One region of the Gallaecimonas xiamenensis 3-C-1 genome, then DNA from elsewhere that is predicted to be linked to it. Evidence: predicted binding sites of a transcription regulator. Region 1 holds the regulator's gene; each other region holds the start of a gene.
What was found. Region 1 encodes PhoB, which activates phosphate uptake and scavenging genes when phosphate is short. Its sites were predicted from a motif close to CTGTCATAAAACTGNCNNAT; they were not measured.

Region 1 (10,603 bases):
GTTCTGCTCGCCGCTCTCCCCCAACTGGGCTTGCACGGAGCGCTGCTGTTGCTGGGCGGCAACCAGGCTGGCGGCAGTAGCGTCAACATTGGTGGCGGTCTGGTCCAGCTGCTGCTGGCTGACCAATTTTCGCCCGCGCAGGGCCTCAAGGCGGTTGAACTCTCGCTTGGCCTCGGCGGCGGCCACCTGGGCCTGGCGCACCGCAGCCCCGGCCTGGGCCAACTGGGCCCTGAGGCTGTCATTGGTCTGCTGGGCCTCGCTCAGGGCCAGCTCGGCCTTTTCCACCGCCAACTGGTAGTCCCTGGGTTCAATGCGAAACAGCAGATCACCGGCCTTGACGGCCTGGTTGTTGCTGACCGCCACTTCCACCACCTCACCGGCGACCTGGGGCGCTATGGTCAGCACCGGGCGTTGCACCATGGAATGGGGGGTCATGGGAATGGTCATATCGGCCATCAACACATAAGCGAGCACCAGCAGGAACAGCGCCACGGCACGGCGCATCCAGCGGTTGAAATGCTTGTCGGCAGTCATTTTTTCTCCATCGCAAGAACAGACTGAGCGTTGCTAATCACGGTTTCGAGGACCTCGTGGAGGGTCTGACGCTGCTGGGAGGAAAGGCCCTCCAAAAGATCCTGGCGCCCCTTGGCGGCCAGGGCCGCCACCTCCTGGATAAGTTCCAGGCCCTTGGGGGTAAACCAGAGAGTGCGACAGCGGGCGTCAGCCGGACTGGGACGGCGCTCAACAAGGCCGGCCTCTTCCAGTTGGTTAAGGGTGCGCAGCAAGGAGGGTTGTTCGACGCCGATATTGGCGGCCAAGGCACTCTGGGTGCAGCCCTCCCCCATGCGCTGCAAGTGCAGCAAGGCTATCCAACGGGTTTGGGTCAGGCCCAGTTCGGCCATGTACTTGTCTACGGCGGCGCGCCAGCTAAAGGCAGCCCGGCTTAGCAGCCAACCTAAGTTGCTTTCCATCTGCCCTCCTTACTTAGCAGGCTAAGAATAATAGCATCTAGTTAGCAGGCTAATCAATTAGCCTATCCAAAAACGCAAAACTGGAACAATCCCGGCCGGGCAAAGCCATTATCATCAAAGCGTCAAACAGGAGGCCCGATGCTCACCAAGACACAGCTGCAACAGTATCTCGACCGGTTGGAACTGGACCGCCCTGCCTCCTTGCCCCAATTGCACCTGGCGCACCTTCGGCACCTGCCCTTTGAGAACCTCGATATCACCTTCAAAAGGCCCATAGTGCTGGGCCACGACCCCATCCTTGGCAAGCTGCTCAATGAGCAGCGCGGCGGCTTTTGCTATGAGCTGAACTACGGCTTTTACTGCCTGCTGCGCACTCTGGGCTTCGAGGTGGCGCTTATCCAGGCCAGGGTCTTTGACGGCGAGGGCAAACCCGGCCCGGACTTTGACCATATGCTGCTCAAGGTCGAGCATGCAGGCCAAAGATGGCTGGCCGATGTGGGCTTTGGGGACAGCTTCCAAGAGCCCCTGGCCCTGATTGAAGGTGAGCAAAGGGAGATGGGCGGCCGCTTTTTGCTGTCCAGGCAGCAAGAGCACTGGCTGATGCAGCGGGACGACAAGGCGGCGCTGTTGATAGACCCAAGGCCCAGGGACCTGGCCGAATTCACCCAGATGGCCGCCTGGCATCAGGGCCCGTCGTCACACTTTACCCGCAAAGCCATCTGTTCCATGGCCACAGCCAGCGGGCGCATCAGCCTCTCTGACAACCAGTTGCTGGTGACGCACCAGGGTGAGCGCAGCACGCTAGCGGTGCGTGACGAGGGCCACTACCGCCAGCTGCTGGCGAAACATTTCCAGGTCCAGCTGCCTTTTGCCGATGTAGCCGGGTGGCTGGCAAAATGGCAATAAAAAAGCCGGGATAACCCGGCTTTTTTGCGTCTTAAGCTTGGCTCAGTGGATGCCGAGCTTGGCCAGCTCACGCTTGGCGACGCTGGCAGGTACCGCCACGTAGCCGTCTTTTTCCACCACTTCCTGGCCGGTCTTGGACAGCACCATCTTCACGAACTCGGCCTGCATGGGATCCAGCGGCTTGTTGGGGTGCTTGTTCACATAGACGTAGAGGAAGCGTGACAGGGGATAGGCGCCAGTCACGGCGTTCTCGTGGGTGGCATCGATGAAAGTCTTGCCGCCATCCTTGGACAGGGGCACCGTCTTGACGCCGGAGGTCTTGTAGCCGATACCGGAGTAACCGATGGCGTTCAGGGAAGTGCTCACCGACTGCACCACGGAGGCCGAACCGGGCTGCTCGTTAACGCTGTTCTTGAAGTCGCCTTTACAGAGGGCTTCTTCCTTGAAGTAGCCGTAGGTGCCGGACACGGAGTTACGGCCGTAGAGCTGGATGTCCTTGGCTGCCCAGTCGCCGGTCAGGCCCAGCTGGCCCCAACGGTCAATAACCTGGCCACCGCACTTGAGGGTGGAGGAAAACACGCCGTCCACCTGCTCCATGGTCATACCTTTGACCGGGTTGTCCTTGTGCACGTACACCGCCAGGGCGTCGATAGCCACACGGATCTCGGTGGGCTTATAGCCGTAGCGCTTTTCGAAAGCCTCAATCTCGCCGGATTTCATCTTGCGGCTCATGGGGCCGAACTGGGCAGTACCTTCGGTCAGGGCCGGCGGCGCCGTGGAAGAACCGGCCGCCTGGATCTGGATGTTGACATTAGGGTACTGGCGTTTGAACTCTTCGGCCCAGAAGGTCATCAGGTTGGCCAGGGTATCGGACCCCACCGATGACAGATTACCGGACACCCCGGTGGTCTTTTTGTAATCGGGCAGGTTCTTGTCCACTGCGGCAGAGGCTGAAGCGGCGAAACCTGAGGCAACCATCAAGCCGACAATGCCGACCATGTTCTTAATTTTCATTACATCGCTCCTGATAAGCGGCGTTGAGAAAAGGTTCACTTCGACGAGTATGTGGCGAACCGATGACAGCCCCATTACTCATTGATGACACTTTTATGACTCACCACCAATTCCCTAGGAATATCAAAGGAAAAGGTACTGCCCTTGCCCAGTGTAGACTGGATGTCCAGCCTTGAGCGGTGACGGCTGAGCACGTGCTTGACGATGGACAGCCCCAGCCCTGAACCGCCGGTATTGCGGCTGCGGGCCTTGTCTACCCGGTAGAAACGCTCGGTCAGGCGCAGCAGGTGCTCCGAGGCAATACCATCGCCACTGTCCTTGACGCTGAAACGGGCACGGCCGTCCGGCAGCAGGCTCCAGCTCACTTCGATACGGCCACCGGCCGGGGTGTAATGAATGGCGTTGGCCACCAGGTTGGTGAAGGCCGACATCATCTGCTCGCTGTCCCCCAGCATCTGGGCCGGGGCGGCCTGGAACAGGATCTGGTGCTGTTTCTGGGCGTTGAGGGCCTGGCTGTCGGCTTCCAGCTTGGTCATCAGGGCCGGCACATCCACCGTTTTCGGGGCTTCCACGTCCTGGCGCACTTCCAGGCGCGACAGGGCCAACAATTGCTCCACCAGGCTGTACATGCGGTTGACCTGGTCGGTCATCATCAGGTGCGGCTTGGCCCAGGGCGAACCTTCCAGGCGCGGATCGTCCCCTATCATCTCCAGATAACCGCGCAGCACCGTCAGGGGGGTGCGCAGCTCGTGGGAGACGTTGGCCACGAAGTCGCGGCGCATCTGCTCCAGCTGCTGCAACCGGGTCACGTCCCTGGCCACCATCAGGGTCTCGCTGGCGGTGTAGGGAATGACCCGGATCTCAACACTGGCCGAGGACATCACCGGCGAGGGGATGATCAAGGGTTCTTGGAATTGCTGTTTCTTGATGTAGGAGACGAACTCGGGGCGGCGCAGCAGGTTATCTACCCGTTGGCCGTGATCCTCTGGCCAACGGATACCGAGGATGTTGGTGGCCAGCTTGTTGCACCAGACAATCTCCCGTTCTTCGTTCATCACCACCACGGCGTCGGGCAGGGCTTCGGTGCCCTCGCGAAAGCGCTTGAGCAGCCGGCCCAGTTCCTTGCGGCGCTTGAGGTTCTTGCGTTGCAGGAAGTAGACGCCGTCAAAGGCGAACTGCCAGGAGCCTGAGCCCCTGGGCGGCGTGAACTGGCGGCCGTCCCACAGCCAGCGGCTGAGCATATGCAGCTGCCAGTAGTGCCAGAAAACCAGGGCCAGGGCACCCAGCAGCAACACCAGCAACGGCGCCCCCAGCAGCAAGCCTACGCCCCCCAGCACCAGCCCGTAGGCCAACAGTGTCCAGCCCAGGCGCCACCAGGAAAAACTATGCATCAATCAGACCCGGCTGGAAAAACGGTAGCCGGCGCCCCGTACTGTCTGTACCAGGCGGTCATGGCCGTGGCCTTCCAGGGCCTTACGCAGGCGGCGGATATGCACATCGACAGTGCGGTCTTCCACATAGACGTTGGTTCCCCAGACGTTATCCAGCAGCTGCTCACGACTATACACCCGCTCGGGATGGGTCATGAAAAAATGCAGCAGCTTGAATTCGGTGGGGCCCATGTCAACGGAGCTGTCAAAGGCGGTCACCCTGTGGGAGACCGGGTCCAGGCGCAGCCCCTGCACTTCGATGACATCATCGACGTTGGTGGGGGACGCACGGCGCATCACCGCCTTGATCCGGGCCATCAGTTCCTTGGGGGAGAAAGGCTTGGTGATGTAGTCGTCGGCGCCCACTTCCAGGCCCCGGACCTTATCCTCTTCCTCACCTCGGGCGGTGATCATGATGATGGGGATCTGGCGGGTGTACTCGTTCTGCTTCATGACCTTGGCCAGTTGCAGGCCGGAACCGCCGGGCAGCATCCAGTCCAGCAACACCAGATCAGGAAAGGGTTCCTGCAGTTTGGCCTGGGCCGAGCCCAGATCCTCGGCCTCGACAGGCTGGTAGCCGTTCTGATCGAGAATAAAGGCGAGCATTTCCCGGATCGGGGATTCGTCTTCAACAATCAATACACGTCTTGCCATGGGGGCATCCCTGTTCATTGCAACTGGCTGACATTATTGTGAAGCATTGTGACACTTTTATGACTCGGCATGCTTCTTCAGCCAGAAATTTACGCATAAGGCACTGATAATAATAAAAAAGGAGGCAATAAGCCTCCTTCTTGCTCAACCCAGAAGCTTAGAACTTCTGTTCCAGGCCAATGCCCAGGTAGTCGGCGTCTTCTTCGCCGTTGATGGCGCTGAATTTGGTGTAGAAACCGAACACCTTGGTGCTGTCGCCCAGCTTGTAATCCACGCCGGCAGAAACGGCGTCTTCATAAGTGGTGCCGCCGATTTCGTTCAGGTCGGAATCCTGGTACTGGACCTTGAAGGTGGCCTTGTCCCACTTGTAGGCAGCGCTGACCAGGTAGCCGTCATAGTCCTTGCTGCTGTCGCCGGACTTCTCGCCGCTCTGGTACATGGCGCCCAGGATGACGGGGCCGAACTTGCCCTGCAGGGTGCCACGGACGGTGTCGTAGCCCTTGACGTCGTCGTCGTAGGCAACGGAGGCAAAGTAGTTGGCTTTCTTAAAGCCGGCATCGCCGTACATCAGGGCCAGGGAGTAACCGTCGGCGCGGTCGTTCTGGTCCACATCCTTGATGCGTTGGTCGGAGTTGTCTTCGGTGATGTAGGAGACACCGGCCTGGAACAGGCCGAACATGGGGGTCTTATAGGTGATGGAGTCACCCATGCGGTTCTCGCCCTTGAACAGGGTCTTGATGTCGCCTTCCAGGTCGTTGAACTGGTCGATGCTGCCCTGGGATTGCTTGAGCAGGGTGTCGTTGCGACCCACCAGCACTTCACCGAAGTTGCCACGCAGGCCGACGAACTGGTTACGGGCCTTGATGTTGTCTTCAGAGCTGTCGGCAGCGCTCTGGTCAGAGACGTTCACTTCCCATTCCAGTTGGTAAATCGCTTCCAGGTCTTCGGTCAGGCCGACAGCACCCTTCACACCAAAGCGAGAGGCATTGCTCTTAACTTCAGTCTTGGCGTCACCTTCATCGGAGTTTTGGACGGTCAGGTTCAGTTTGCCGTAGACGGTGACCGGCTCGGCGGCAGCAGCCACACCAGTCATACCCATCAGCAGCGCAGCAGCAACAGCGGACTTTGCAAATGTCATTTTTTCTTACCCAAAAAAGTGTGCACAAGCACGAAAGGCCTTTCGGCGAACGGCGGCATCTTGGCAAAGGTTTGTGACAGTTTTATTTCCCGAGAAGCCTTATGCCGAGAAAAATAGCAAACGTTTTCTATCGGCGCCCGGGCAAGCGCAAAGAAAGCCGATGAAAATCAGAAACTAAGAAGGGAATTTATAAGCTGGGCCTTGCTGCCAGGGCTTCTTGCCAAAGGGTGCACTGATGCTGGTCGTACCCCACCAGCCAGATCTGCTTGGACAGATGGCAGTCTTCAAAGGCCTGACATAGGCTGTTCACGGCTACCTGGGCCGCTTCCCTGGCCGGGTAACCGTAGACACCGCAACTGATGGCAGGGAACGCCAGGCTTACCACTCCCTCGGCATCCGCCAGCAACAGGCTGTTGCGATAGCAGGCGGCCAGGGCCAACGCCTCCTGCTGGCCACCGCCGTGCCAGACCGGCCCCACCGTATGCACCACATATTGGCTGGGCAGGGCAAAGCCCGGGCTAAGTTTGGCCTGGCCGGTTTCACAGCCACCAAGGCCGGCGCAATAGGTCTTCAGCTCGGGCCCGGCACTGCGGTGAATGGCGCCATCCACGCCACCGCCTCCCAACAGGGACGGATTGGCGGCATTGACGATGGCATCCACCGGCAGGGTGGTGATGTCCCCCTGCCATACCCGTAGCACCAGGGTGATGTTGCTCGATTTCATTTGCTCTGATCCGACCAGTTGAGTGGGAAAGCGTTTTCGGCTTTTTTATCAGCTGAAATTCTCTTTTACCCTGGCTAAGCTGACTTTTCCAGTTAACAGCGCTGGCATTTTGTAAGTAATTTTCATACATTCCATGACAAGAGGGAACCATGGCCAACCAACTTTCCCAGCTGGGTAGCTTTACCACCATCGTAGCGGATACCGGCGAAATTGAGGCCATTCGTCGTTACCAGCCCCAGGATGCGACCACCAACCCGTCGCTGATCCTCAAGGCTGCCGGCCTGGCCGAGTACCAGTCCCTGGTCGACGATGCCCTTGCCTATGCCAGGCTCTATGGGGGCGAGGCCCAGGTACAGCTGGACAACGCCATGGACAAGCTGGCCGTCAATTTCGGTGTGGCCATTCTCGACATAGTACCGGGGCGCATTTCCACCGAGGTGGACGCCAGGCTGTCCTTCGATACCCAGGCCACCCTGGACAAAGCCCGTAAGCTGGTCGCCCTCTACAAGGAAGCCGGTGTCGAAAAAGATCGGATACTGATCAAAATCGCCGCCACCTGGGAAGGGATCCGTGCCGCCGAAGTGCTGGAGCAGGAAGGGATCAACTGCAACCTGACCCTGCTGTTCTCCTTTGCACAGGCCAGGGCCTGCGCCGAAGCCGGGGTTTATCTGATCTCGCCCTTTGTGGGCCGCATCCTCGACTGGTATAAAGCCAGCACCGGCAAGGACTACAGCCCGGCAGAAGACCCAGGCGTATTGTCTGTTGCCCAAATTTACAGCTATTTCAAGGACCATGGTTACCCCACCGTGGTCATGGGAGCCTCCTTCAGGAACACCGGTGAGATCCTGGAACTGGCCGGCTGCGACCGCCTGACCATAGGGCCTTCGCTGCTGGCCGAACTGGAAGCCAGCGACGCCCCCGTGGTGGCCAAGCTGCAACCGAGCAAGGAGCGCAAGCCGCGCCCCGAACCCCTGAACGAGGCCCAGTACCGTTGGCAGCACAACCAGGATGCCATGGCCGTAGAAAAACTGGCCGAGGGTATCCGCAAGTTTGCCGAGGACCAGGAGAAGCTGGCCTCGCTGCTGTCGGCGAAACTCTAATTGCACCGGGGCCCAAGGGCCCCTTTTTTATTGCCAGAGGAAGCCATGACCGGATTGACCCGATACCCATGCAATGACGCCCTAGCCCAGCACCTTGACGACCTGCCGGATCTCAAAACCCTGTTCCGCCAGGACCCGAGCCGGGGTGAGCGTTACAGCCTGGATGCCGCCGGCCTGACCCTGGACTACAGCAAGAATCACCTCAACGAACAGACCCTGGCCCTCTTTGCGCGCCTGGCCGAAGAAGCCGGCCTTGAGGGCAAGATAAAAGCCATGTTTAAGGGCCAGCCCATCAACCACACCGAAGGGCGTGCCGTGCTGCATTGCGCCCTGCGTGGCAGTGTCGATAGTGACGTGATGGTGGATGGCGTCAAGGTCAGCCAGGAAGTGAGCCAGACCCTGGCCAAGATGGCCACCTTTGTCGACAGCCTCTACCAGGGCCGCTGGCTGGGCTTTACCGGCAAGGCCATTACCGACGTGGTGAGCATAGGTATCGGTGGGTCCTTCCTTGGCCCCAAGATAGTGACCGAAGCCCTCAAGCCCTTCTGGCAGCGCAAGGTAGCGGTGCACTACGTGGCCAACATCGACGGCGCCGCCCTGGCCGACAAGCTGGCCGGCCTCGACCCGCAAACCACCCTCTTTATTACCGCCTCCAAGTCCTTTGGCACCCAGGAAACCCTCAGCAACAGCGAAAGTGCCCGGGATTGGCTCAAGGCCGCCGGCGCCAGCTTTGAGGACTTGGCCAAACACTTTGTGGCGGTGACCGCCAACGTGCCCAAGGCCGAAGCCTTCGGTATTGCCGCCCAGAATTGCTTTCCCATGTGGGATTGGGTCGGCGGCCGTTACTCCCTTTGGTCCGCCATCGGCCTGCCCATCGCCCTGGCCATCGGCATGGCCAACTTCGAGGCGCTGCTGGCCGGCGCCAGGGACATGGACCAGCACTTTGTCAGCGCCCCCATCAGCGCCAACATGCCGGCGCTGATGGCCCTAATCGGCGTCAGCTATATCAACTACCAAGGGGCCAGTTCCCATGCCCTGCTGCCTTACGACCATGGCCTGCGCGCCCTGCCCGGCTATGTACAGCAACTGGATATGGAGTCCAACGGCAAGGGCTGTCACCAGGACGGCAGCGCCATCAGCCACCTGACCGGCCCCGTTATCTGGGGCGCCGAGGGCACCAATGGCCAGCACGCCTTCCACCAATTGCTGCACCAAGGCAAGCAGCTGATCCCGGCCGACTTTATCCTGCCCCTTGAGAGCCACTATAAGCTGGGCCGCCACCACGCCATGCTGGCGTCCAACTGCTTTGCCCAAAGCCAGGCGCTGATGCAGGGCAAGACCCTGGCCGAAGCCCAAGGGGAACTGCGCCAAGCCGGACTGGGCGAGGCCGAGGTTGCCGCCCTGGCCCCCCATAAGGTAATGCCCGGCAACCGCCCTTCCAATACCCTGCTGATGGACAAGGTGACCCCCCAGACCCTGGGTGCCCTTATCGCCCTTTACGAACACAAGGTGCTGGTACAGGGCCTGATTTGGGACCTGAACTCCTTCGACCAATGGGGGGTAGAACTGGGCAAGGTGCTGGGCAACGCGGTGCTGGACAAGCTCGAAGACCAAAGCCAGCCGCTGGATCTGGACAGCTCCACCAACGGCCTTATTGCCCGTTTTCGCCAACAACAGCAAAAAGGTGGCGCGCTTTAACACAAGTGCAACAAAGGTGTTTTATTTTTGAGCCTCGCGTGGTAATTAATGCGTGACAACAATTCCTACAGCGGGGAGGTTCCATGGACGATTTGTTGGATCTGCAGTCTGTTCTGACCGGGGATAAACGTGAAAGCAAGGGCCGTGGCAGTAAGAAACGGCGCTGGCGTGAAATCGAAAGCCTCAAGGAAAGGTACCGCCTCAAACGCGAGCTCGAAGACATCGATTGGAACAGCGAGTATTCGCTAGACCGCCTGGATATCTAGCAGCGCAAAAAGCCCGGCTTAAGCCGGGCTTTTTTTATTCCTCGGTTTCCTCGTTAAGCCGTTCCCAGAGCGCCCTGTGGTCGGCACGCACCTCGGCGCCGAACAAAGGGTCTTTCTCGGCTTTTTGTTCCAGGCGCTGGCGCACTGCGGCCCAGTCCTGAGTGCTGAGCTTGGCTTCAAGCACAGGGAAGAGTTTTTCCTCTTCAAAGGCCAAATGTGCCCGCTGCTCGCAGATGAATTCTTCCAAGGACCTTAACATCTCGTCCTGGGGCACCACCGCATCCAGCAGCACCATGTCCACCCGTTGACCCAGGCATTGGGTGGCGTCGTCCAGCTTGTGGTGCTGACGCTTGATGTCTGCCTTGAGGTTGTCGTCTGCCAGTATCGCCAGCAGCTCGTCCTCTTCACTGTGGTGCACACCGTCTACGTAATGATGAAGGTAATCCAGCACATCCTTGAGCAGATCGTATTGGATCTCCTGCTCGGCGCGAATGGCCGCCGCCTTGGCGTCCAGCAGGGCCAAGAGACGACGAATACGATGATGGTCCTGACGCAGCAAATCCAGCATAGGGGGTCCTCCTTACTACACCATTTAAGGATAGTAGACCCCCGTTCAAGACAGTGCCGGATCAGCTCTGCCAGTCGATGGGATCAAGCCCTTGGCGCATCAGTATGGCGTTGGCCTGGGAAAAGTGGCGACAG
Region 2 (10,603 bases), on a different contig from region 1:
ACTGAATCGTCCGGGTAGTTCCCATGGCGGTCAGGCTCACCGGCAGTGGCGTCCATCATCAGGGCCACGGCCTGGTCCACGTGTTCGACGCTCCACAGATGGAAACGTCCATCGGCGACGGCGGCGATCACCTCGTCGGACAGATTAAGTTGGCTAAGGTTCGCCAGAGGCAGTATCACCCCTTGCTCACCGTCCAATCCCCTGGCCTTACAGACCTCGAAGAAGCCTTCAATCTTGGCGTTCACCCCACCTATGGCCTGCACATTACCGAACTGGTCCACGGCGCCGGTAATGGCAATGCCTTGGCGCACCGGCAGCTCGGCCAGGGCCGACAGCAAGCAAAGCAGCTCGCCGGCGCTGGCTGAATCGCCGTCCACCTCATGGTAGGACTGCTCAAACACCAGGGACGCAGACAGGTGCATGGGTCCTTCTTGGGCAAAACGGCTGGCCAGGAAGGCGGTGAGGATCATTACCCCCTTGGCGTGGATGTTGCCGGCCAGCTCCGCCTTGCGTTCGATGTCGATGATGTCGCCGTCGCCATAGTGCACTGTAGCAGTGATACGTGACGGTTCTCCGAACTCGACGCTGCCCATGTCCAAAACCGTCAGGCCGTTGACCTGGCCGATGCGCCGGCCCTGGGTTTCAATCAGGATCTGGCCACGGGCCATGGAGTCACGGCTCAGCTGCCGGGCCAGGGCCTGGGCGTTTTCCCGGGCCGAGATGGCCTGTTGGATATCCGCCACTTCTATATTTTTGCCCTTGGCAAAAAAATGGGCCCGGGTCAGCAGCTCGTTGAACCTGTGGTGGGCCAGGGCGATGCGTTCCTGATCTTCCGACAAGCGGCAGCCGTGGCGCAGTAGGCAGGCCAGGGCTTCGGTGGTCGGCGCCTTGAGGCTGGCCTTTTGGCATTGGCGCAGCAGGTGGCCAGCAAGGTCGCTTGCCTGCGCCACCGGTACGAAGGGGCTCCATTCCACAAAGTAGGGAAAGAGCTGGGACAGGTCCCGGTCCTGGGTCAGCAGCTCCAGGTGGTCCTGGCGGTCACCGAAGAGCACCAGTTTCACATCCAGGGGCATGGGGTCTGGCATAAAGAGCGGATTGCCGGGCACCTGGCCCCGGTACTGGGTCCAGTGGATGCTCTGGGCAAAGAGCGACTCTTTGAGGCGGGTCCACAGCTCGGGATTTTCCAGAAGCTCTGCCGCGCTTAGCAGCAGGTAGCCACCGTTGGCGCTGTGCAAGTCACCGGGGCGCAGCAGGTGCTGGTTGGCAGAGACGGTGCCTTCCTGGGTCTCGAAGGTGATCTCTCCAAACAGCCCCACATCGGACAGGTCCCGGTTGTGGACTATAGGCACCTGGGCCGGGTCCTGGTGGTTAACCAGCAGGTTAAAGAGTACCGGGTGGGCAAAGTCTTCCCCGGCCGCCACCCTGGCCAGCAAGGTGGCCAGGTAGCCTGCCAGGCGCTTTTCCTGGGGCTGGCAGGCCACCAGGTCCTTTAAGGCCTGGTCGGTGTCCTTGTCCTCCAGTTTGGCCTGCAACAGCGCCGTGATGTCGCTGCAAAAGCGGTCGCCGCTGCCGGCCTTGAGGCGCAGGCACAGCGGGCGGCGCGGATCGTCCAGGTTCTCGGCGTAGCACCAATCCCACAGCTTGTGCCAACGGGAGCCCTCGGGTAACTGGCGGATCGCCGCCTTGAACATGGCAATGGTGTCCAGGTAGGGCGGGGCGCTCATAAAGATGTGCCCAAGGGGGCTTTGGTCACTGGAGGCTTGGGCCAGCTCGGTGACGCCGGCGTCCTGGCCGAGCAAAAAGCGCGAGCGGCACTCAAGCTCGGTCAGGGCCAAGCTGGGGCTGAGGCGGTCGGCGGCCAGGGGAGCCGGTGCGGTACTGGTGGTCTGATCCATCGAAAAGGTCAACTGAAGGTAAGTGTGCAAATCATAACATGGGCAGCCCGGCCCTGGTGTCGTTGGCCCCTGGTGCTGACATCAAAAGGTCATCTGGCTGACGCATTGGCCCCTTACAGTGGCGAGCCTTAAACCTTCAGGAAAACAACGATGAAAAGGACCTTCACCCTAGTGGCCCTGGCCACACTGGCGGCCTTGGCTGGCTGTAGCGATGACGGCGACAACGGCAGCAATGGCCTTAACAGCCTGGTCAACCAGACCCCCCTTGCCGCCGGCAACGACCAGTGCTGGCTGGGGGGCGTACAAATAGACAGTGGCCTGGACAGCAATGGCAACGGCGCCTTGGAGCCGGGGGAGGTTACCAGCACCTCCTATGTCTGCAACCCGGACAACTTTGCAACAAGCGGCGTGGCCCTGCCTTATTCGGTGATGCGCAACGATCTGGCCAACGCCGCCAGGCCGGGCTCCACCCTGGAGCTGCGTAACGGCGGTTACGGCTCCGACATGGACGCCGACCCGGCCAACCCCCTGCGCTTTTACGCCCTGACCGACCGGGGCCCCAATACCAGCTTCACCGGCAGCCTGGGGGCCGGCAAGATTTTCCCCACCCCGGACTACACGCCGCGCATCGGCCTTTTTGAGATCCAGCCCTCAGGCACGGTGCGCCAGGTAAGCACCCTGCTGCTAAAAGACCGCGCCGGTAATCCCATCAGCGGCCTGCCCAACAGCGCTGCACTGGGGGGCACCAATGAGATCCCCTACGACACCGACGGCAACCCCATACTGGTCGACCCAGCCCAGCCTTATGACGCCAGCACCAACCCCACCCGCACCGACGACTACGGCCTGGACGCCGAAGGCCTGGTGGCCATGAAGGACGGCAGCTTCTGGGTCAGCGACGAATACGGCCCGCACCTGGTGCACTTTGATGCCAGCGGCAAGGAAATCGGCCGCATCAACCCCTTCAGTGCCGACAGCCGCAACGACGTCAATTTGCCCGCCGAGTTTGCCCACCGCTGGGCCAACAGGGGCATGGAAGGGCTGACCGTCACCCCGGACCAGAAAACCCTGGTGGGGATCATGCAATCGAGCCTAGATAACCCCGGCAAAACCCGCACCGATCTCACCCGCATCGTCACCATCAACCTCGACACCGGTGCCACTGGCCAATACCTATATCGCCAGGAGAAACTGCAAAATTCCAACAGCGCCATCAAGGCCTTGAGTGCCAGCCGCTTTTTGGTGATTGAGCGGGACGGCGCCTTCTTAAAGGACAACCCCGGCGCCATGAAGCACATCTACGCCATCGACATCAGTGGCGCTACCAACCTTGAAAGCCTCGAAAACACCCAAGACCGGCTGCAAGACCCCGCCCTGGGCCTGACCCTTGGCGGCCAAACCCTGGAGCAACTGGTCAAAGACAACCTGGCCGGCAACGACAGCAGCGCCGGTTGGAACCTCCTGGCCAATGCCGGCATAGTGCCGGTGGCCAAGACCTTGTTGGTGGACATGGTGGCAGAGGTGGCTTATCCCCACGACAAGATGGAAGGGCTCTGGGTCATCGACAACAGCCGTATCGGCGTGCTGAACGACGACGACTTCGCCCTCTGGGCCGACGCCGCCGGCGCCCTTGAGCAAAAATACCTGGACCAGGCCCAGTCCCGCATCGACGGTAACACCCTCTATATCGTCAAGGACCTCAACCTAGGCCTTGAATAACCTCAACAGCCGGCACACCGCCGGCTTTTTCTTTGCCCCTTTTCTCCACCGCCGCGAAAACGCGGAATTTTTCACCTGGCCGAGCTAAGGCATTGCTTTCTACCATACTCATCATGTGATGAATTTGTAGGAGTACGCCGTGTCCGTCGCTGCAGGCCGCCCCAAAGGGGACTCTGACGCCAGGGCCAGGCTCATTGCCGCCGCCTTGCATTGCTTTAGCCATCAATCCTTCGCCAAGGTGTCTACCCGCCAGTTGGCCCGGGAAGCGGGGGTGGACGCCGCCCTTATCCGTTATTACTTCGGCAGCAAGCTGGGCCTGTTCGAACAGATGTTCCGAGAAACCTTGGCGCCGGTGCTGGCGCGTTTTCGCCAGCAGCCCAAACCCCAGTTTCCCCTGGATTTGGCCAGCCTGATGCAGACCTACTACAGCATCATGGTGCCCAACCCCGGCCTGCCCAGGCTGGTGCTGCGGGTCTTGCAGGAAGAAGAGGGCACGGCCCTGCACCAGGTGGTGATGGGGCTCTTTGGCGAGATCATGCAGCTGTCGCGCCAGTGGCTGACCCAGGCCCTGATGGCCTCGGGGCGACTGCGCCCCGACGTGGAGCCGCAGCTGGCCCAGTTCAGCTTTGCCAGCCTGATGGTCTTTCCCCTGATAGCGCCAACACCCCTGGTGCGGCTGTTCGGGGTGGACCTCAATCCCCAGGGACTCACCGATCTTATTGCCCACAATGTGCAGGTGATGGAAAAGGGCCTGCTGCTGCCCCAGGAGCGTGCCGGATGAAAGCTATGCTGAGTGTGCTGTTGCTGGCCCTGGCAGGCTGTAGCCAGGAGCCGGACGCCATTTACGGCACCGTCGAACGCGACCGCTTGACCCTGGTGGCCCCCGCCGCCGAACTGGTGGCCGAGGTGGCGGTGGCCGAAGGGGACAGGGTCCAGCCGGGGCAAGTGTTGCTGCGCCTTGACGACACCGCCGCCAAGGCCAGGCGGGACGCGGCCCAGGCCAGGTTGGCCCAAAGCCAGGCGGCCTTGGCAGAATTGGTCAAAGGGCCGCGCCAGGAAAACATCGACGAAGCCAAGGCTAGGGTGGCCGGGGCCCAGGCCAGCCTGTTGCAGGCCGAGCGCCAATGGCAGCGCACCCGGCGCCTGGTGGCCGACAAGGTGCTGACCGCCCAAGATCTCGACAGCGCCACCGCCGCCCGCGATGGCGCCAGGGCCAGCCTGGACTCGGCCCAGCAACAGCTGCTGGCCCTCAATAACGGTACCCGCGCCGAACAGCTGGCCCAGGGCCAGGCCCAGGTGGCGGCGGCCAGCGCCGAGCTGGCCCAGGCCGAAAAAGCCCTGGCAGACTTGACCCTGGTGGCCGCCCAGGCGGCCCTGGTGGATGTGCTGCCTTGGCGCAAAGGGGACAGGGTCAATGCCGGCAGCCAACTGGTGAGCCTGCTGGCCCTGGCAAGGCCCTATGTGCGGGCCTACTTGCCGGCCAGCAAGCTTAGCAAGCTTCAGGCCGGCAGCCAGGTTAAGCTCCGGATCGACGGCAGCGAAGGGCTGCTGGACGGCACGGTGCGGCGCATTCGCGGGGAACCGGCCTTTACCCCTTATTACGCCCTTAACGAGCGTGACCGCAGCCGCCTGATGTACCTGACCGACATCGACCTTGGGCCACAGGGGGCAGATCTTGCCACCGGCCTTAGCCTGGAAGTGGTGCTGCCATGACCGACCTTGCCATCCACACCCAGGGCATGACCCGCCGCTTTGGCAGCCTGGTGGCTGTCGACCAGCTGGACTTGGCCATTCCCAAGGGCAGCATCTACGGCTTCCTCGGCCCCAACGGCTGCGGCAAGTCCACCTCCATCCGCATGCTCACCGGACTGCTGCGCCCCAGCAGCGGCCAAATCCAGGTGCTGGGCCAGCCCCTGGCCGGAAACGAAGAGCCCCTGCGCCGCCGCATGGGCTACATGACCCAGAAGTTCTCCCTCTACGACAATCTCAGCGTCGACGAAAACCTGGCCTTTGTGGCGCGGATCTATGGCCTGGCCGGCCAAAGGGCCAAGCGCCGCATCGACGAACTGCTGGGGCTTTATGAACTGGCCGGCCAGCGCCGCCAGATGGCCGGCTCCATGAGCGGCGGCCAAAAGCAGCGCCTGGCCCTGGCCGCCGTCACCCTGCACAGCCCGGAGCTGTTGTTCCTGGACGAACCCACTTCGGCGGTGGACCCGCAAAACCGCCGGGAATTTTGGGAAAGGCTGTTCGACCTCTGTGCCCAGGGCACCACCATACTGGTGTCCACCCATTACATGGACGAGGCGGAGCGCTGCCATGGCCTGGCGATCATGGAAAAGGGCCAGAAAAAGGCCGACGGCGCCCCGGGCCAGCTGATGGCGGCCATGGGCGCCAGGGTGGTGGAAGTGGCAGGGGAAGGGCTAAGGCAGTTAAAGCAGCAACTGCAAGAGTTGCCCCAGGTGCTGTCGGCGGCCCAAATCGGCAGCCGGCTCAGGGTGCTGGTCAGCCAGGACATCGGCGACCCTTTGGCCTGGCTCAAGCCCAGGGTAGGGCAGCGAACCCTGGCCGAAGTCAGGCCCAGCCTGGAAGACGTCTTTGTCACCAGCACCGGAGGCCGCCATGTGGCTTAGGATAGGCGCCATCCTTATCAAGGAGCTCAAGCAGCTGGCCAGGGACAGGCTCACCTTCGGCATGATAGTGATGATCCCCCTGGTGCAGCTGATGCTGTTTGGCTATGCCATCAACACCGACGTGCGCCACCTGCCGGCCGGGCTGGTGGACATGAGCCAGACCAGCTACAGCCGCGCCCTGGTCCAGGCGGTGGAGGCCACCCAGGTGGTGGACTTTGACAAACGCTATTACAGTGCCACCGAGGCCGAAGCCGCCCTGACCCGAGGCGACATCAAGGCTGTGCTGTATCTGCCTGCCGATTTTGGCCAGCGGCTATTACAGTACCAGCAACAGAGCACCGCTTTTTCAAGGCCCCTTGGCCAGTGGCTGGTGGACGGCTCCGACACCCTGGTGGCCTCCGCCATCAAGGCCCTTCGGCAGATGCCACTGGAGGAAGTCACAGGGCAGGCGGCTACCAGGCCCGCCCCCAGCCTGGAGCTGGTGCAGTACTTCAACCCCGAGCAGCGCACCGTGGTCAACATAGTGCCGGGGCTGTTGGGGGTGATCCTTACCATGACCATGGTGCTCTTTACCTCCGCCGCCATAGTGCGGGAGCGGGAACAGGGCAATATGGAGTTTTTGATCACCACCCCGGTCAGGCCCCTTGAGCTGATGCTGGGTAAGATCGCCCCCTATATCCTGGTGGGCTTTATCCAGGTGGCCATTATCCTCGGCACCGGCCATTGGCTGTTCGGGGTGCCGGTCAGGGGCGGCCTGGACTCCCTGGCCCTGGCTTCCTTGCTGTTTATCTTCGCCAGCCTGACCCTGGGCCTGGTGATCTCAACCCTGGCCAAAACCCAGCTGCAGGCCATGCAGATGACCGTCTTTGTGCTGCTGCCTTCCATCCTGCTGTCGGGTTTCATGTTCCCCTATGAAGCCATGCCCAAGGCCGCCCAGTGGATAGCCGAAGGCCTGCCCGCCACCCATTACATGCGCATGGTCCGGGCTGTGGTGCTGCGAGACGCCGAGGTCAGCCAGCTGCACGGTGACGCCCTATGGCTGCTGGGCTTTACCGCCCTTGGCCTGATGGTGGCCACCTTGAAGTTCCGAAAGCGCCTGGATTAACAGCAAAAACAAAAACTTATCAGCGGCTTTCGGGCCGCGCCCCAAAGGCGATGGTGAAAAGCCTTTCCTGGGTCCCGTATTTATATTTATCATAACGACCGTTTTGTTAATTTGGTCGGGAGCCTGATGCGCCTCCTGGCAGTAGCACGGAGACTCCCATGGGGAACCATTCACGCCTGTTTACCGCTTTGCCGCTGGCCCTGGTGCTGGTCGCCTGTGGCCAGCCAGAGGCCGAGCCACCCGCGCCTGTGGTGCGGCCGGTCAAAACCTTCACCCTGGGGGAGCAGGGCCAGGGGCCCATCCTCACCTTTCCCGGCAGCGTGTCGGCGGTGAAGCAGTCACAACTGGCCTTTGAAGTGCCGGGCAGGGTAGTGCAGCTGGCCATTACCGAAGGGCAAAGGGTCAAGGCCGGCGCCTTGCTGGCCCGCCTCGACCCCAGGGACTACCAGGCCCAGCGGGACAGGGCCCTGGCCGAGCGGGACGCCGCCAAGAGCGACTTTGACCGTTACCAGAAAGCCTTTGCCGCCAAGGCCATTACGCCCCAGCAACTGGACAGCGCCAAGCGTGCCCTCGAGGTAACCGAAGCCGGCCTGCGCCAGGCCGAAAAGGCCTTGGAAGACACCCAGCTGCGGGCCCCTTTTGCCGGCCGAGTGGCTCGCAAACTGGTGGAAGACTTTGCCAACGTGCAGGCCAAGCAGCCGGTACTGCTGGTGCAAAGCGACAATGAGCTGGAAATGCGGGTGGCGGTGCCGGAAAGCGATTGGATAAAGGAAAGCCCCCTGGATTCGGCCGACCAGGCCGCCGCCCGCCAAGGGATAAGCGTGGTGCTGAGCGCCTTGCCGGATAAGCCGATCCCGGCCAGGCTGTCGGCCTTTAGCACTGTGGCCGACCCGGTCACCCGCACCTTTATGGTCAAGGTGCGCTTTACGCCCCCTAAGAGTCTCGCCATCAGCCCCGGAATGACCGGCCACGTGGCCTACCATGCCCCGGCGGCCCAACAGGGCCAGGGCTTTTGGGTACCGGCCAACGCCGTGGTCGCCGGCCCCGAGGGTAACCCCTATGTCTGGTGCATAGATAAAGGCCTGGCCCATCGCTGCCCGGTGACCTTGGGTGAGCCCAGCGGCGACCGCCTAAGGGTGCTCAGCGGCCTGGCCACCGGCCAGCGTATCGCCATTTCCGGTATCCACAGCCTCAGTGAAGGCACGGCGGTCCGCCCCTTGGAGAGCCGCCCATGAACATCGCCACTTGGTCCATCAATAACAGGGTGGTCACCCTGGTACTGACCCTGGTCATGCTGGTGGCGGGGCTGCTGGTCTACAACAAGATGAGCCGCCTGGAAGACCCGGAATTTACCATCAAGGACGCCCTGGTGATCACCCCCTACGGCGGCGCCTCGGCCCAGGAGGTGGAGCAAGAGGTCACCGAAAAGCTGGAAAAGGCCGTCCAGCAACTGGGGGAGCTGCACAGGGTTACCTCCAAGTCCGAGCGGGGCCTGTCTACCCTGACCGTTACCATCAAGGACAGTTACGGCAAAGACAGCCTGCCCCAGGTCTGGGACAAGCTGCGCAGCAAGATCCGTGACGCCCAGGGGCAATTGCCCCCCGGTGCTGGCCCGTCAATGGTGCTGGACGATTACGGTGACGTTTACAGTATTTTCATGGTGGTCACCGGTGATGGCTTTAGCTACGCCGAACTCAAAGGCTATGTGGACGCCCTGCAAAAGGAGCTGCTGCTGGTCAAGGACGTGGGCAAGGTCAGCACCTTTGGCGAGCGCCAGGAAGCCCTCTTTGTGGAGTTCAACCGTGACCGCTTGTCGCAACTGGGCATAGCCCCGGCAAGCCTGCTTGATGCCTTGAACCAAAAAGGTCTGGCCGCCGACGCCGGCCGGGCCAGGGTAGGGGACGCCTTCGTGACCCTGACCCCCTCCGGCGCCCTGCAGTCGGTGGCGGACGTGGCCTCTTTGCTGGTTAGCGGCAGCGACGGCCGCCAGTTTTTGCTGCGCGACGTCGCCACGGTACGGCGCGGCTATGTGGAGCCGTCCAGCGCCGAGATCCGCTTTGACGGCAAGAGCGGCATTGGCCTGGGTATCGCCACCCAGCCCGGCGGCAACGTGGTGACCATGGGCCAGGCGGTCATGGCCCGCCTCCATGAACTGGAAAGCGAACGGCCCCTTGGCATCGAGTTTGGCATGGTATCCTTGCAATCGGAGGCGGTTACCCAAGCCATTGCCGGATTTGTCAGCAGCCTGGTCGAGGCGGTGGTTATTGTGGTGGCGGTGCTGCTGCTATTTATGGGGATGCGCAGCGGCCTGCTTATCGGCTTTGTGCTGGTGCTGACCATAGCCGGCTCCTTCTTGTTTCTTGACCCCATGGGGGTGGCCCTGGAACGGGTGTCCCTGGGCGCCCTTATCATTGCCCTTGGCATGCTGGTGGACAACGCCATAGTGGTGGTGGACGGGGTGCTGGTGCGGATGCAAAAAGGGGAAAGTGCCGAACAGGCCGCCGCCACCGTGGTCAAGCAGTCGGCCTGGCCGCTGCTGGGGGCCACCTTGATAGCCATCCTGGCCTTTGCCGCCATCGGCACTTCCAACGACGACACCGGCGAGTATTGCCGCTCCCTGTTCCAAGTGGTGATGGTGTCACTGCTGCTGAGCTGGGTGACGGCAGTCACGGTGACGCCGCTGCTGTGCGTGATGTTCCTAAAAGCCCCCAAAGGCGACGCGGGCGATCCCTACCAGGGCGCCTTTTATCAAGGTTACCGGGGCCTGCTGCGCCGCTGCATCCGCCACCGCTACCTTAGCTGCGCCACCGTCGGCGGCCTCTTTGCCATCGCCGTTTGGGGTTTTAGCTTTGTGGAGCAGAGCTTTTTCCCAAGCGCCACCCGGCCCCAGTTTATGGTGGACTATTGGTTGCCCCAAGGCACCCACATCGACAAAACCCGCGAAGACGCCGGCCAGATAGAACAATACCTGCTGGCCCAGCCCGGTGTTACCCATGTGTCCAGCACCCTGGGTGAAGGGCCGCTGAGGTTCCTGCTGACCTTCCAGCCCCAGCAACCCAACAGCGCCTACGGCCAGTTCCTGGTGAGCGTGGACGATCATCAAAAGATTGCCGGGCTCTTGCCCAAGGTGGAGGAGGACCTGACCCGCCGCTTCCCCGATGCCCTGGTCTTTGCCTCGCCTTTTGAGCTGGGCACCGGGGTGTCCGGCAAGGTGCAGGCGCGCCTGAGCGGCCCCGACAGCCACGAGCTTCGCC
Region 3 (10,603 bases), on a different contig from region 1:
TCTTCCTGTTGTGGATTCGGAAGTAACCTTCACCGAAGGAGAGGAGCTGGTCTCCACCACGGATCTTCGCGGTATTATCACTTATGCCAACGACACCTTTATCCGGGTGTCGGGTTTCCATGAGAGCGAACTGCTGGGCCAGCCCCATAATATGGTGCGCCACCCCGACATGCCGCCGCTGGCCTTTGCCGACATGTGGGGCAAGCTCAAAGACGGCCGCCCCTGGCGCGGCGTGGTGAAAAACCGCTGCAAGGACGGCCGCTATTACTGGGTCGACGCCTACGTCACCCCCATCATGGAAGGCAACCAATGCGTGGGCTACCAGTCGGTACGCCGCCGCCCCAGCCGCCATCTCATCGAAAAAGCCCAAGCGGCCTACAACAACCTCAACCAGGGTGCCAAGGTCAAAAAACGCGTGGACATGCGCGGCTTTGTCTTTGGCGGCCTGCCGGTGGCCCTACTGGGCCTGATCACCCTGCTGACCCTGGGCTGGGGCGCCGCCCTGGCCTTCGGCATAGGTGGCCTGGTGGCGGCCCTTGGCATCTTCGCCTGGCTGCGCCCCTTGTGGGTGCTGGACGAAAAGGCCAGCAGCTACCACGATCTGCCCCTGTCCCAAGCCATTTACGTGGGCAACGGCTTCGGTGCCGGCATGCGCTTTGACGCCATGATGAACTGGTCCCGCAACGCCGCCATGCTGGGCCGTACCAAGGACGCCACCCATTCCCTGACCGAGGTGTCCGACAACCTGGTGCACAACGTCACCCACACCCGCCAGGAAGTGCGCTCCCAGGAGGACGAGGCCAACAAGATGGCGGTGGCCATCAACCAGCTGACCGCCACCATCCAGGAGATCGCCCGCTCCAGCCAGAACACCTCTGACGAAGTGCGCGACACCCACCAGCAGTGCCACCATGCCCGCACCGCCCTGAAAAGCTCGTCCAACCGCATCAACAAGCTACAGGACGACGTGGAAGAGTCGGCCCGTGCCGCCCTGGCCCTGCAAAAGGAGACCGAAAAGGTCACCAGCATCATGGGCGAGATTGAGGGCATTGCCGACCAGACCAACCTGCTGGCCCTTAACGCCGCCATCGAAGCGGCCCGCGCCGGCGAACATGGCCGGGGCTTTGCGGTGGTGGCCGACGAAGTCCGTGCCCTGTCATCCCGCACCCAGCAATCGGCCGGTGATATCCGCGACAGCCTGACCGGCATGCGCCGTATGCTCGACTCCTGGCGCGATCTGATGGAGCGCAACCGTGAGCACGCCCAGAGCTGCGTGGACGGCACCCAGGAAGTGACCACCATCCTCGACGACATCTTCAAACGGGTGGCGGAGATCAACGACCTGGCGGCACAGATCGCCACCGCCGCCGAGGAACAGGGCGCCGTGGCCACCGAGGTGAACGACAACATAGTGCGCCTCAAGGAACTGGCCGAGAGCACCTCCCACGCCATGGACGAGTTGGAACAGAGCGGCCTGCTGCTCAACCAGAACACCGCCCGTATCGACGGCCTGGCCAAGACCTTCGGCTAAGCGCGCCCCTACGGTAAAGGCCGGCCCCAGGGCCGGCCTTTTTGTTATCATGCCCCCTCCCCCATGCCTGGAGCAGTTGCATGACGGCAGCCCCGAAGGTCGCGGTGTTCGACCTCGACCACACCCTGATCAACACCGACAGCGCCAACGGCTTCGGCCTTTGGGCCCATGAACAAGGCCTGTGGCCCATCGACGACTTGCACGGCCAACTGGCCCATTGGCACCGCCTCTACGGCGAGGGGCGCTTGCCGGTGGCACAGTACCTGGACTTTATCGTCTCCCCCCTGGCCAATAAGGCCGAAGCAACTGTGGCCGGCTGGGTGGCAGACTTTGCCAAGGCCAGGGTGTTGCCCCACCTGCGCCCCCAGGCCATGGACGCCCTGCGCCGCCACCAGGACCAGGGAGACAGGGTGATTGTCTCTTCCGCCACCATAGCCCCCATCGTCGGCGGCATCTGCCGCCTGCTGGGGCTGGATGACTATCTGGCCACCGATCTGGAGGTGAACCAGGGGCATTTTACCGGCCGCCCCCAGGGCATACCCAACCTGGGCCAGGGCAAGGCCTGGCGCCTGGCGGCGCACCTGGGCGCCAAGCCGGTGCATCTCAGTGCCTATTCCGACTCCATCAATGACCTGGCCCTGCTGAGCCTGGCCGACCAGGCCCATGCGGTAACCCCTGACCCGCGCCTGGCAGCCATTGCCGAGGTGCGGGGCTGGCCCATACATCACTGGTAAGGCATGAAAAAACCGGCCCTTTGGCCGGTTTTTTATCAGTCGCGCCCGGACAGGGGCGGCTGGAAGGCGGGGCCCATGTCCCAGGGCTGCTCTATCCAGGTGTCCTGGGCGATATCGATAACGTATTCGTCCACCAACGGCTTGCCGGCGGGCTTGGCGAATACCGCCACCAGCTTGGCCTTGGGATACATCTCCCGCAGGGCCTTGGCGGTGGCGCCGCTGTCCACCAGGTCGTCGACGATCAGCCAGCCTTCGCCGTCCCCAACCAGATCGCTGGCGGGCTTGATGATGTTCAGGCCACGCTGGTGGTCATGGTCGTAGGAAGAGATGCACACAGTGTCCAGGCTGTGGATCCCCAGCTCGCGGGCCAGTACCAAGGCCGGCGCCATGCCGCCACGGGTAACCGCCACTATGCCCTTCCACTGCTCTGCAGGCAGTTGGCGGGCCGCCAGTTCGCGGGCGGCTTGGTGAAAGGCTTCCCAGGTGACCAAGTATTTCTTCGTCATAGCATCATCCTGCAAACGCAAATTTCAGTACAAAAAGCACCGCCAGTACCCAGACGGCGGGGCTGATTTCCTTGAAACGGCCGGCCAGGGCCTTGACCAGGGCGTAGCTGATAAAGCCGCAGGCGATACCGGTCGCGATGGAATAGGTCAAAGGCATCATGATCAGCACCACGGCTGCCGGCACCGTTTCGGTGATGTCGTCCCAGGCCAGATGGCGCAGGCTGGTGAGCATCAGCACCGCGACGTACACCAGGGCGCCGGCGGTGGCATAGCCTTGCACCATGCCCGCCAGGGGCGAAAAGAACAAGGCTGCCAAGAACAGCACGCCGACGGTAACGGCGGTCAGGCCGCTGCGGCCACCGGCGGCGACACCGGCGGTGCTTTCCACATAGGAGGTGGTGGTGGAGGTACCCAGGGTGGCGCCCACTATGGTGGCGGTGGAGTCAGCCAGCAGGGCCTTGGACAGGCGCGGCAGGTTGCCCTTCTTGTCCAGCAGGTCGGCCTTCTGGGCCACCGCCAGCAGGGTGCCGGAGGTGTCGAACAGGTCCACGAACAGGAAGGCAAAAATCACCGACAGCATGCTGATGCTGAAGGCACCGGCCAAGTCCATCTTGGCAAAGGTCGGGAGCAGGGATGGCGGCGCCGAAACAATGCCTTTGTACTCGGTCAGGCCGGCGACCACACCCAGCGCGGTGATCAGCAGGATGGCGATCATCACGCCCCCTTTCACCCGGCACGCTTCCAGGGCCACGATCAGGAAAAAGCCGAGGATAGCCAACAGCACCGCCGGGTTACCCAGGTTGCCCATGCTCACCAAGGTGTCGGGGTTGTCCACCACCACACCGGCGTTGGTCAGGCCGATAAGGGCCAGGAAGATGCCGATACCGGCGGCAATGCCCACTTTCAGGGCGCCGGGAATGGAGTTGATGATCCACTCACGAATTTTGAACAACGACAGCAGCACGAAGATACAGCCGCTGAAGAACACGGCGCCCAGGGCCGCTTCCCAGCTGTAGCCGTCGTGCAGGACCACTGTATAGGTAAAGAAGGCGTTGAGGCCCATGCCGGGCGCCAGGGCGATGGGGTAGTTGGCCAGAAAACCCATGACGAAGCAGCCAAAGGCCGCCGCCAGACAGGTGGCCACAAAGATGGCACCGTGGTCCATGCCGGTCTTGGCCAGCACGGAAGGGTTAACAAAGATGATGTAGGCCATGGTCAGGAAGGTGGTGATACCGGCGATCACTTCCTGCCTGGGATTGGTGCCCAGTTCAGACAGTTTGAACAGTTTTTCGAGCATGGCGAGCCACTCAGCGAAGGGGAATGGCGCGCGATTATCCAAGCAAGGCAAACGTTTTGCAAGGCGCGGCACGGCCGTTCCGGACGGGCTTTTGGTTAGTGAAATGTTACCGGAATCCGCTCTGCCGTAAAGTGCTAATAAAAAGGGCCGCTTACGCGGCCCTTCGGGTTAACCGAATGTTCCCTTCACATAATCCTTGGTGCGCTGGTGAACCGGCTGGTTGAACACCTGCTCGGTTTCCCCGAACTCCACCAGTTCCCCCAGGTACATGAAGGCGGTGTAGTCGGAGATCCGCTGGGCCTGCTGCATGTTGTGGGTAACGATGACGATGGTGTAGTGCTGGCGCAGCTCCATGATCAGCTCCTCGATACCCTGGGTAGCGATGGGGTCCAGGGCCGAAGTGGGCTCGTCCATCAGGATCACTTCCGGCTTGAGGGCTATGGTGCGGGCGATACAGAGGCGCTGCTGCTGGCCGCCGGACAGGCCGGCCGCGTCGCTGTGCAGCTTGTCTTTGACCTCGTTCCACAGCTGGGCCTGCTCCAGGGCCTCTTGCACCCGCTGGTCCATGGCCTTTTTGTTGAGCTTCTCGTAGAGCTTGATGCCAAAGGCGATGTTGTCGTAGATGCTCATGGGGAAAGGGGTGGGCTTTTGGAAGACCATGCCCACCTTGGCCCGCAGGTCGTTCAAGTCCACCTTGTTGGTCAGCACGCAGTTGCCGTCCAGCAGCACTTCACCCTCGGCGCGCTGGCCGGGATAGAGCTCATAGATGCGGTTGAGGCAGCGCAGCAGGGTGGACTTACCGCAGCCGGACGGCCCTATCATGGCGGTGACCCGGTTCAGGTAAACCGGCAATGTCACGTCGAACAGGGCCTGCTTGTCCTTGCCATAAAAGAAGTTGAGCCCCCGCACATCCATGCGGTGTACCAGGGGAGAGGCTTGGTAATCTTGGATCATGGCGACCTGGCTCATCAGGATCTCCGTTTTTTCAGCTGGGGCAGTACCCGGGACAAGACATTGAGGAACAGTATGGCCATGGTGATCAGCAAGGCGCCGGACCAGGCCAGTTGGTTCCAGGATTCAGAAGGGCTCATGGCGAACTGGTAGATGGTTACCGGCAGGTTGGCCATGGGCTCATTGGGATTGGTAGTCATAAAGCTGGAGTTGAGGGCGGTGAACAGCAGCGGCGCCGTTTCGCCGCTGATGCGTGCCACCGACAGCAGAATACCGGTGATGATACCGGTACCCACCGCCTTGTAGCTGAGCTTGACGGTCACCTTCCAGCGAGGCGTGCCCAGGCCGGCGCCGGCTTCACGCAGGTTGCGGGGCACCAGCTTGAGCATCTCTTCGGTGGTGGAAATGATCACCGGCAAGGCGATGATGGCCAGGGCCACGGCGCCTGCCCAACCGGAGAAGTGGCCCATGGACACCACCATCATCTGGTAGACGAACAGACCGATAAGGATGGAAGGGGCGCTCATCAGCATGCCGTTGAGGAAACGGATGCTGTCGGCGGTCTTGGAATCCTGACCGTACTCGGCCAGCCAGGTGCCGGCCAATACGCCGACAGGGGCGGCCATCAGGATGCCAAGGCCGGTCATCATCAGGCTGCCGACTATGGCGTTGGCCAGGCCACCCTCACCATCCGGCCCCGGGGTGCTCTCGGTAAAGAGGCTCCAATGCAGGCCGGCCAGGCCCTTTTGCAGCAGGGTGAACAGGATCAATACCAGTATGCCCAGCCCCAGCAGGGTGGCGCCCAGGCACAGGCCCTTGAACACCAGGTTTTTGACCTTACGGGTCGCGATCATTGGGCTTTCCTCCGCAGCAGTACCCGTGCCGTGCCCATCACCACGAAGGTGATCATAAAGAGCACCAGGCCAAGGCCAATCAGGGACGCCACATGGAGTTCACCGGTGGCTTCGTTGAACTGCTCGGCTATGGTGGCGGAGATGGAGGTGGCCGGCATGAACAGGCTCATTTCCATGCTTTGGGCACCGCCTATTACGAAGGTGATGGCCATGGTTTCGCCCAGGGCGCGGCCCAGGGCCAGGATCAGGGCGCCGAAGATGGGACCTTTGATGGCCGGCAGCAGCACCTTGGCGATCACTTCGAACTGGGTGGCCCCTATGCCGTAAGTGGCTTCGCGCAGCACATTGGGCACTGTACTCAGGGCTTCTTTAATAAGAGAAGTGAGGATCGGCAGGATCATAAAGGCCAGGATGATGCCGGAGGTGAGCAGGCCCACGCCCATGGGCGGGCCGCTGAACAGGCTGCCAATCACCGGCAGGTCCGCCAGGTTCTCACCGGCCCAGAGTTGGAAGCCGTCGGCAAACCAGGGGGCGAAAACGAACAGGCCCCACATGCCGTAGATGATGCTGGGTACGGCGGCCAGCAGCTCGATGGCGATGGACAAGGGCTTGGACAGCCACTTGGGGCAGAGTTCGGACAGGAAGATAGCCACCCCTACCCCCACCGGCAAGGCCAGCAGTACGGCGATAAGGGAAGACACCAGGGTGCCATAGAGGGCATTGGCCGCCCCGTATTGCTCGGTGATGGGGTTCCACTCGTCACTGACGAAGAAACCCAGGCCGAACTGTTCCAGGGCCGGCCAGGCGCCGGTCACCAGGGACACCAGAATGGCAAACATCAGCACCGAGATCAGCCCGGCGCTGGCCAGGCAAGCCCGGCGGAACAGGTTGTCCCCGTCCCAGGGAAGAGCCCTAAGCATGAGTGCTTTCATAGTCAAAACGCATCATTTCCACAAACGACTCAGCCCCTGCGCTGGGCAGGGGCTGTTTAATGGCCAGTAACTTACTGATAAATGGCCTGACCTTGGCTGGACTTGATGTCGCTGTGCCACATGGTTTCCACCATCTTCACAACGTTGTCCGGCATGGGTACGTACTCGAGCTCTGCGGCCAGGTTGTCACCTTTGGCATAGCCCCACTCGAAGAACTTCAGCACTTCTTTGGCGGTGTCGACGTTGGCCTGGTCCTTGTGCATCAGGATGAAGGTGGCGGCAGTCATGGGCCAGGAAGTGGCACCGGGCTGGTCGTTGAGCATCAGCTTGAAGCCAGGAGCATTGGCCCAGTCGGCGTTGGCAGCAGCAGCCTGGAAGGCAGCCATGGTAGGCGCAACGAAGGCACCGGACTTGTTCTGCATCTGGGTGTAAGTCAGGTTGCTGGACTTGGCGTAGGCGAATTCAACGTAGCCGATAGCACCCTTGGTGCGCTTGACGAAGTTGGCAACGCCGGCGTTGCCCTTGCCACCCAGCTGGTGGGCGTCTTTGGGCCAGGCCACTTCTTTGCCAACACCCACTTGGCCTTGCCAGTCGCTGGAGACGCGGGCCAGGTAGTCGGTGAAGTTGTAGGTGGTACCGGAACCGTCAGAGCGGTGCACGGCGTAAATGGGGCTGTGGGGCAGCTTGACACCAGGGTTGAGGCCGGCGATGGCGGCGTCGTCCCAGTATTTGACTTTGCCCAGGTAGATATCGGCCAGCACGGTGCCGGACAGTTTCAGCTCGCCGGGCTTGATGCCGGGGACGTTGATGACGGCGACAATGGAGCCCATCACGGCCGGGAATTGCACCAGGCCTTCTTTATCCAGTTGGGCTTTGTCCAGGGGGGCGTCGGAGGCGCCGAAATCCACGGTGTTGGCGATGATTTGCTTGATACCACCACCAGAGCCGATGGCCTGGTAGTTCAATTTGACACCGGTTTCCTTGTTGTATTGCTCGGCCCATTTGGCGTAAACGGGATAGGGGAAGGTTGCACCAGCACCGTTGATCACAGTGTCAGCCAGCACAGAGCCGGAACCCATAACAGCGCAGCTCAGTACTACACCTTTAAGCAACTTGTTCATGCCGAAATCCTAAAACCAGTTTATGGAGGGGCTTCAAGGCCCTTTAGGTCGACACGGATTAAAACACCCCAATATGACGGTCTTGTGACACTTTAAAGACAGGCTGTTGACTATGAGACAAGTCCATGGCAGGCAACAAAAAAGGGCCTTTTAGGCCCTTTTCTCGGATGTTGTCAGCGCTTCTTTACCGGGGCCTTGGCCCAGTTCTGGGGATAAAGGAACAACGGCAGGCTTTGCTGCTGGCCTTTATGGAAGGGAAACACACCCGGGTTGGTAAAAGGAAAAACGATCTTCATCACAGGCTCCTAAGTGGTGATCCAGGCTTCTCGGCACTTGCCCTGACGGGCGCCTGATCTCGGTTCCTTGGAGATACCTTCCCCCATCCTTGGAGTAAGCACGAGGAGCTTTTTAAGCTCAGGGCCAGTATGGCAGCAATGTAATTAAATTACAAACAAGCACCCTAAAAACAGCTTTAATGGCCGATTAGTGTAATTTAATTACAATTACGCGCAGTAAAAAGCCCACCGGAAGGTGGGCTTGAAAGGCTTAGAGCAGGTAGCTGGCCGCCAGGGTAATGACCGGGGCCGCCGAAGGCGAACCGTGCTGCCAGTCGCCACCTTCAACGCCGCTACCGGCGATATCCAGGTGGGCGTAGGGGATAGGCTGGTCGCTGTCCAGGCCGTGCTTGTCCAGGCCTGCCGCCAGGTCCAGGAAGGCCATGGGGAACTGGTGGCCACGGGCAGTGACAGAGGAACCGGCGTTGTTGCAGCTCAGCACATCGTCGGCACGGGTACGGGGAGCGATAAAGGCGTAGTCTTCCCGGCGTACCCGGGAGATGTCGGCCGGGTCGCCGTATTGGTCACCCAGGGTGGCCAGGGTACGGCCGATCTGCAACTGACGGGCCGGGCCGTTTTCCACCACGGCGGTGTAGGGGCCCAGGGCCCGGGCGGCATGGCCGGTCAGGGTGGCGATGGAGAAGATCTCCGGCTCCACCGCGTTCTTGGCGTCTTCGCGCAGGTGGGACAGCAGATCGGCCAGCACCAGGCGGCCTTCGGCGTCGGTGTTACCGATACGCACCCGCACCCCGGCGTGGCTGGTGATGATCTCGTCGGCCACAAAGCTGTCGGACCCGATGGAGTTGCGCACCGCGCCAATTTCGGCGATGGCCTTGAGGCCCTTGGGCTGCAGTTCGGCCAGGGTCTTCATAAAGCCGGCCACGGCAGCGGCGCCGCCTTTGTCACGGCTCATACCGGCCATATGGCCACCCACTTTCAGATCGGCACCGCCGGTGTCGTAGGTCAGGCCCTTGCCGGCAAACAGCAGGGTCTTCTCTATCTCCCCTTCCCCCTGGTATTCCAGGCGGATAACGCAGGGCACGTGGCGCTCCACCACCAGGCTGGCACGGGCCACCGCCATCAGCAGCGGGTAGTCGCGCTTGAGGGTGTCGGTGTCACGGAGCACGGAAACCTTGACCGGGCTGCCGGCAAAGAGCTTCTCGCAGTATTCGGCAAACTTCAGGGGCGCCATGCGCTCCGGCTCGGTGCCGCACAGATCGCGGCCGGCACGGCGGCCCGCTTCGATGGCGGCGGCGGCGTCCAGATCCAAGGACTCGGACAACACACCCACCAGGGAGACCGGCTCAACCTCGGCTTCGCCCAGGGCCTCGCGGGCTTCCAGGGGCTGCCAGAGCCCTTGCCAGAAGCCCAGCAGGGCCACCAGTTCGGCCTGGGCATAACGCTCGTCGTCCGGCACGCCGGCAACCAGCAGCAGCGGCTGGGTAACGCCGGCGTCGCGGGCCAGCACAGCGGCTTTTTTACCGGCGTCGTAGAAGCGGCGCACGTCGTCGTAGTCGCGCAGCAGCGGGCCTGTGGCACTGGCCACCAGGCGGCCGCCGGGCAGGCCTTGGCCGGGCACCAACAGGCAGCCGCCGGCCAGGCGGGCATCCAATCGCCCGTAGTCGGCCAGCAGCTCAGCCACAGGGGCCGGCAGCTGGGCCTTGGGGCCTTGGATCAGAATAAGGGCATCATATTGGCCACTCTCGATGGCGGCCTTGAGATCGGTTTCACGTTGCGGTTGGGCAAAGGCCATAGCAGGGTCCTGTTGCAGACATCAAAGGCACCATTCTAGGCCAGGGCGATGGGCCAACCAAGTCACAGTCTTGTGACGGCCACCTTACGGACTGTCAACTTAAGGCCACCCCAGGCCAGCAACCCCAGGCCCAGCGCCAGGGCCACCAGCCAGGCCAGCTGCCCTTGCAGGCCTTTTTGCAACAACGAACCTATGGCCACCAGGGCCAAGAGGCCGCTGCTCCACCAGAGCCAGGCCACCCGCTTACGGCCCTGCCCTTTGGCCAGGGGCCAGAGCACGGGGGCCAGGGTGGCTATCCAGAAGATCCAGGGAAAGGCCCCGTAACGCAGGGCACTGTCCATGGGCAGGTAACGACCGGCCAGCAACAGGGCCAGAGTGCCAAGGGGCAGGCTGCCTGCCAGCACCAGGCCCTGGCGGTTCCAGCGGTAAAGGGCCGAGCCCGGCACCAGCCGCCCTTGGGCCCTTAAGGCGCCACCAAAGAGCATGGCCAGGGTGCCCAGCCCCAACAGGCTGAACAGCCAGAGAATGGCCTGACCGCCGAAATGGCCATAGTGCAGGGCCGTAAAGCTGTCGAAGACCAGCCGGGCCG

Region 2: a site for PhoB is predicted at 1,971-1,990, ahead of B3C1_RS11380 (esterase-like activity of phytase family protein). Genes of this name have one in related genera too.
Region 3: a site for PhoB is predicted at 7,998-8,017, ahead of pstS (phosphate ABC transporter substrate-binding protein PstS). Genes of this name have one in related genera too.

What each region holds. Positions count from the first base shown of each region.
Region 1 covers NZ_AMRI01000010.1:32,061-42,663, reverse strand. Annotated here, with positions in the region: gene B3C1_RS08450 (HlyD family secretion protein) at 1-534, opposite strand, end outside; gene B3C1_RS08445 (MarR family transcriptional regulator) at 531-971, opposite strand; gene B3C1_RS08440 (arylamine N-acetyltransferase family protein) at 1,110-1,877, shown strand; gene B3C1_RS08435 (PstS family phosphate ABC transporter substrate-binding protein) at 1,920-2,891, opposite strand; gene phoR (phosphate regulon sensor histidine kinase PhoR) at 2,966-4,285, opposite strand; gene phoB (phosphate regulon transcriptional regulator PhoB) at 4,286-4,975, opposite strand; gene B3C1_RS08420 (porin) at 5,133-6,113, opposite strand; gene B3C1_RS08415 (O-acetyl-ADP-ribose deacetylase) at 6,301-6,822, opposite strand; gene tal (transaldolase) at 6,987-7,937, shown strand; gene pgi (glucose-6-phosphate isomerase) at 7,983-9,635, shown strand; gene B3C1_RS08400 (DUF3545 family protein) at 9,719-9,901, shown strand; gene B3C1_RS08395 (hemerythrin domain-containing protein) at 9,936-10,469, opposite strand; gene ung (uracil-DNA glycosylase) at 10,531-10,603, opposite strand, start outside.
Region 2 covers NZ_AMRI01000015.1:4,238-14,840, reverse strand. Annotated here, with positions in the region: gene B3C1_RS11385 (AAA family ATPase) at 1-1,895, opposite strand, end outside; gene B3C1_RS11380 (esterase-like activity of phytase family protein) at 2,046-3,614, shown strand; gene B3C1_RS11375 (TetR/AcrR family transcriptional regulator) at 3,754-4,395, shown strand; gene B3C1_RS20750 (HlyD family secretion protein) at 4,392-5,327, shown strand; gene B3C1_RS11365 (ABC transporter ATP-binding protein) at 5,324-6,244, shown strand; gene B3C1_RS11360 (ABC transporter permease) at 6,234-7,349, shown strand; gene B3C1_RS11355 (efflux RND transporter periplasmic adaptor subunit) at 7,508-8,584, shown strand; gene B3C1_RS11350 (efflux RND transporter permease subunit) at 8,581-10,603, shown strand, end outside.
Region 3 covers NZ_AMRI01000023.1:18,785-29,387, forward strand. Annotated here, with positions in the region: gene B3C1_RS14780 (methyl-accepting chemotaxis protein) at 1-1,531, shown strand, start outside; gene B3C1_RS14785 (HAD family hydrolase) at 1,612-2,265, shown strand; gene gpt (xanthine phosphoribosyltransferase) at 2,301-2,771, opposite strand; gene B3C1_RS14795 (NCS2 family permease) at 2,776-4,068, opposite strand; gene pstB (phosphate ABC transporter ATP-binding protein PstB) at 4,237-5,022, opposite strand; gene pstA (phosphate ABC transporter permease PstA) at 5,037-5,873, opposite strand; gene pstC (phosphate ABC transporter permease subunit PstC) at 5,870-6,805, opposite strand; gene pstS (phosphate ABC transporter substrate-binding protein PstS) at 6,877-7,926, opposite strand; gene B3C1_RS20760 (hypothetical protein) at 8,100-8,222, opposite strand; gene B3C1_RS14820 (M17 family metallopeptidase) at 8,473-10,014, opposite strand; gene B3C1_RS14825 (PepSY-associated TM helix domain-containing protein) at 10,077-10,603, opposite strand, start outside.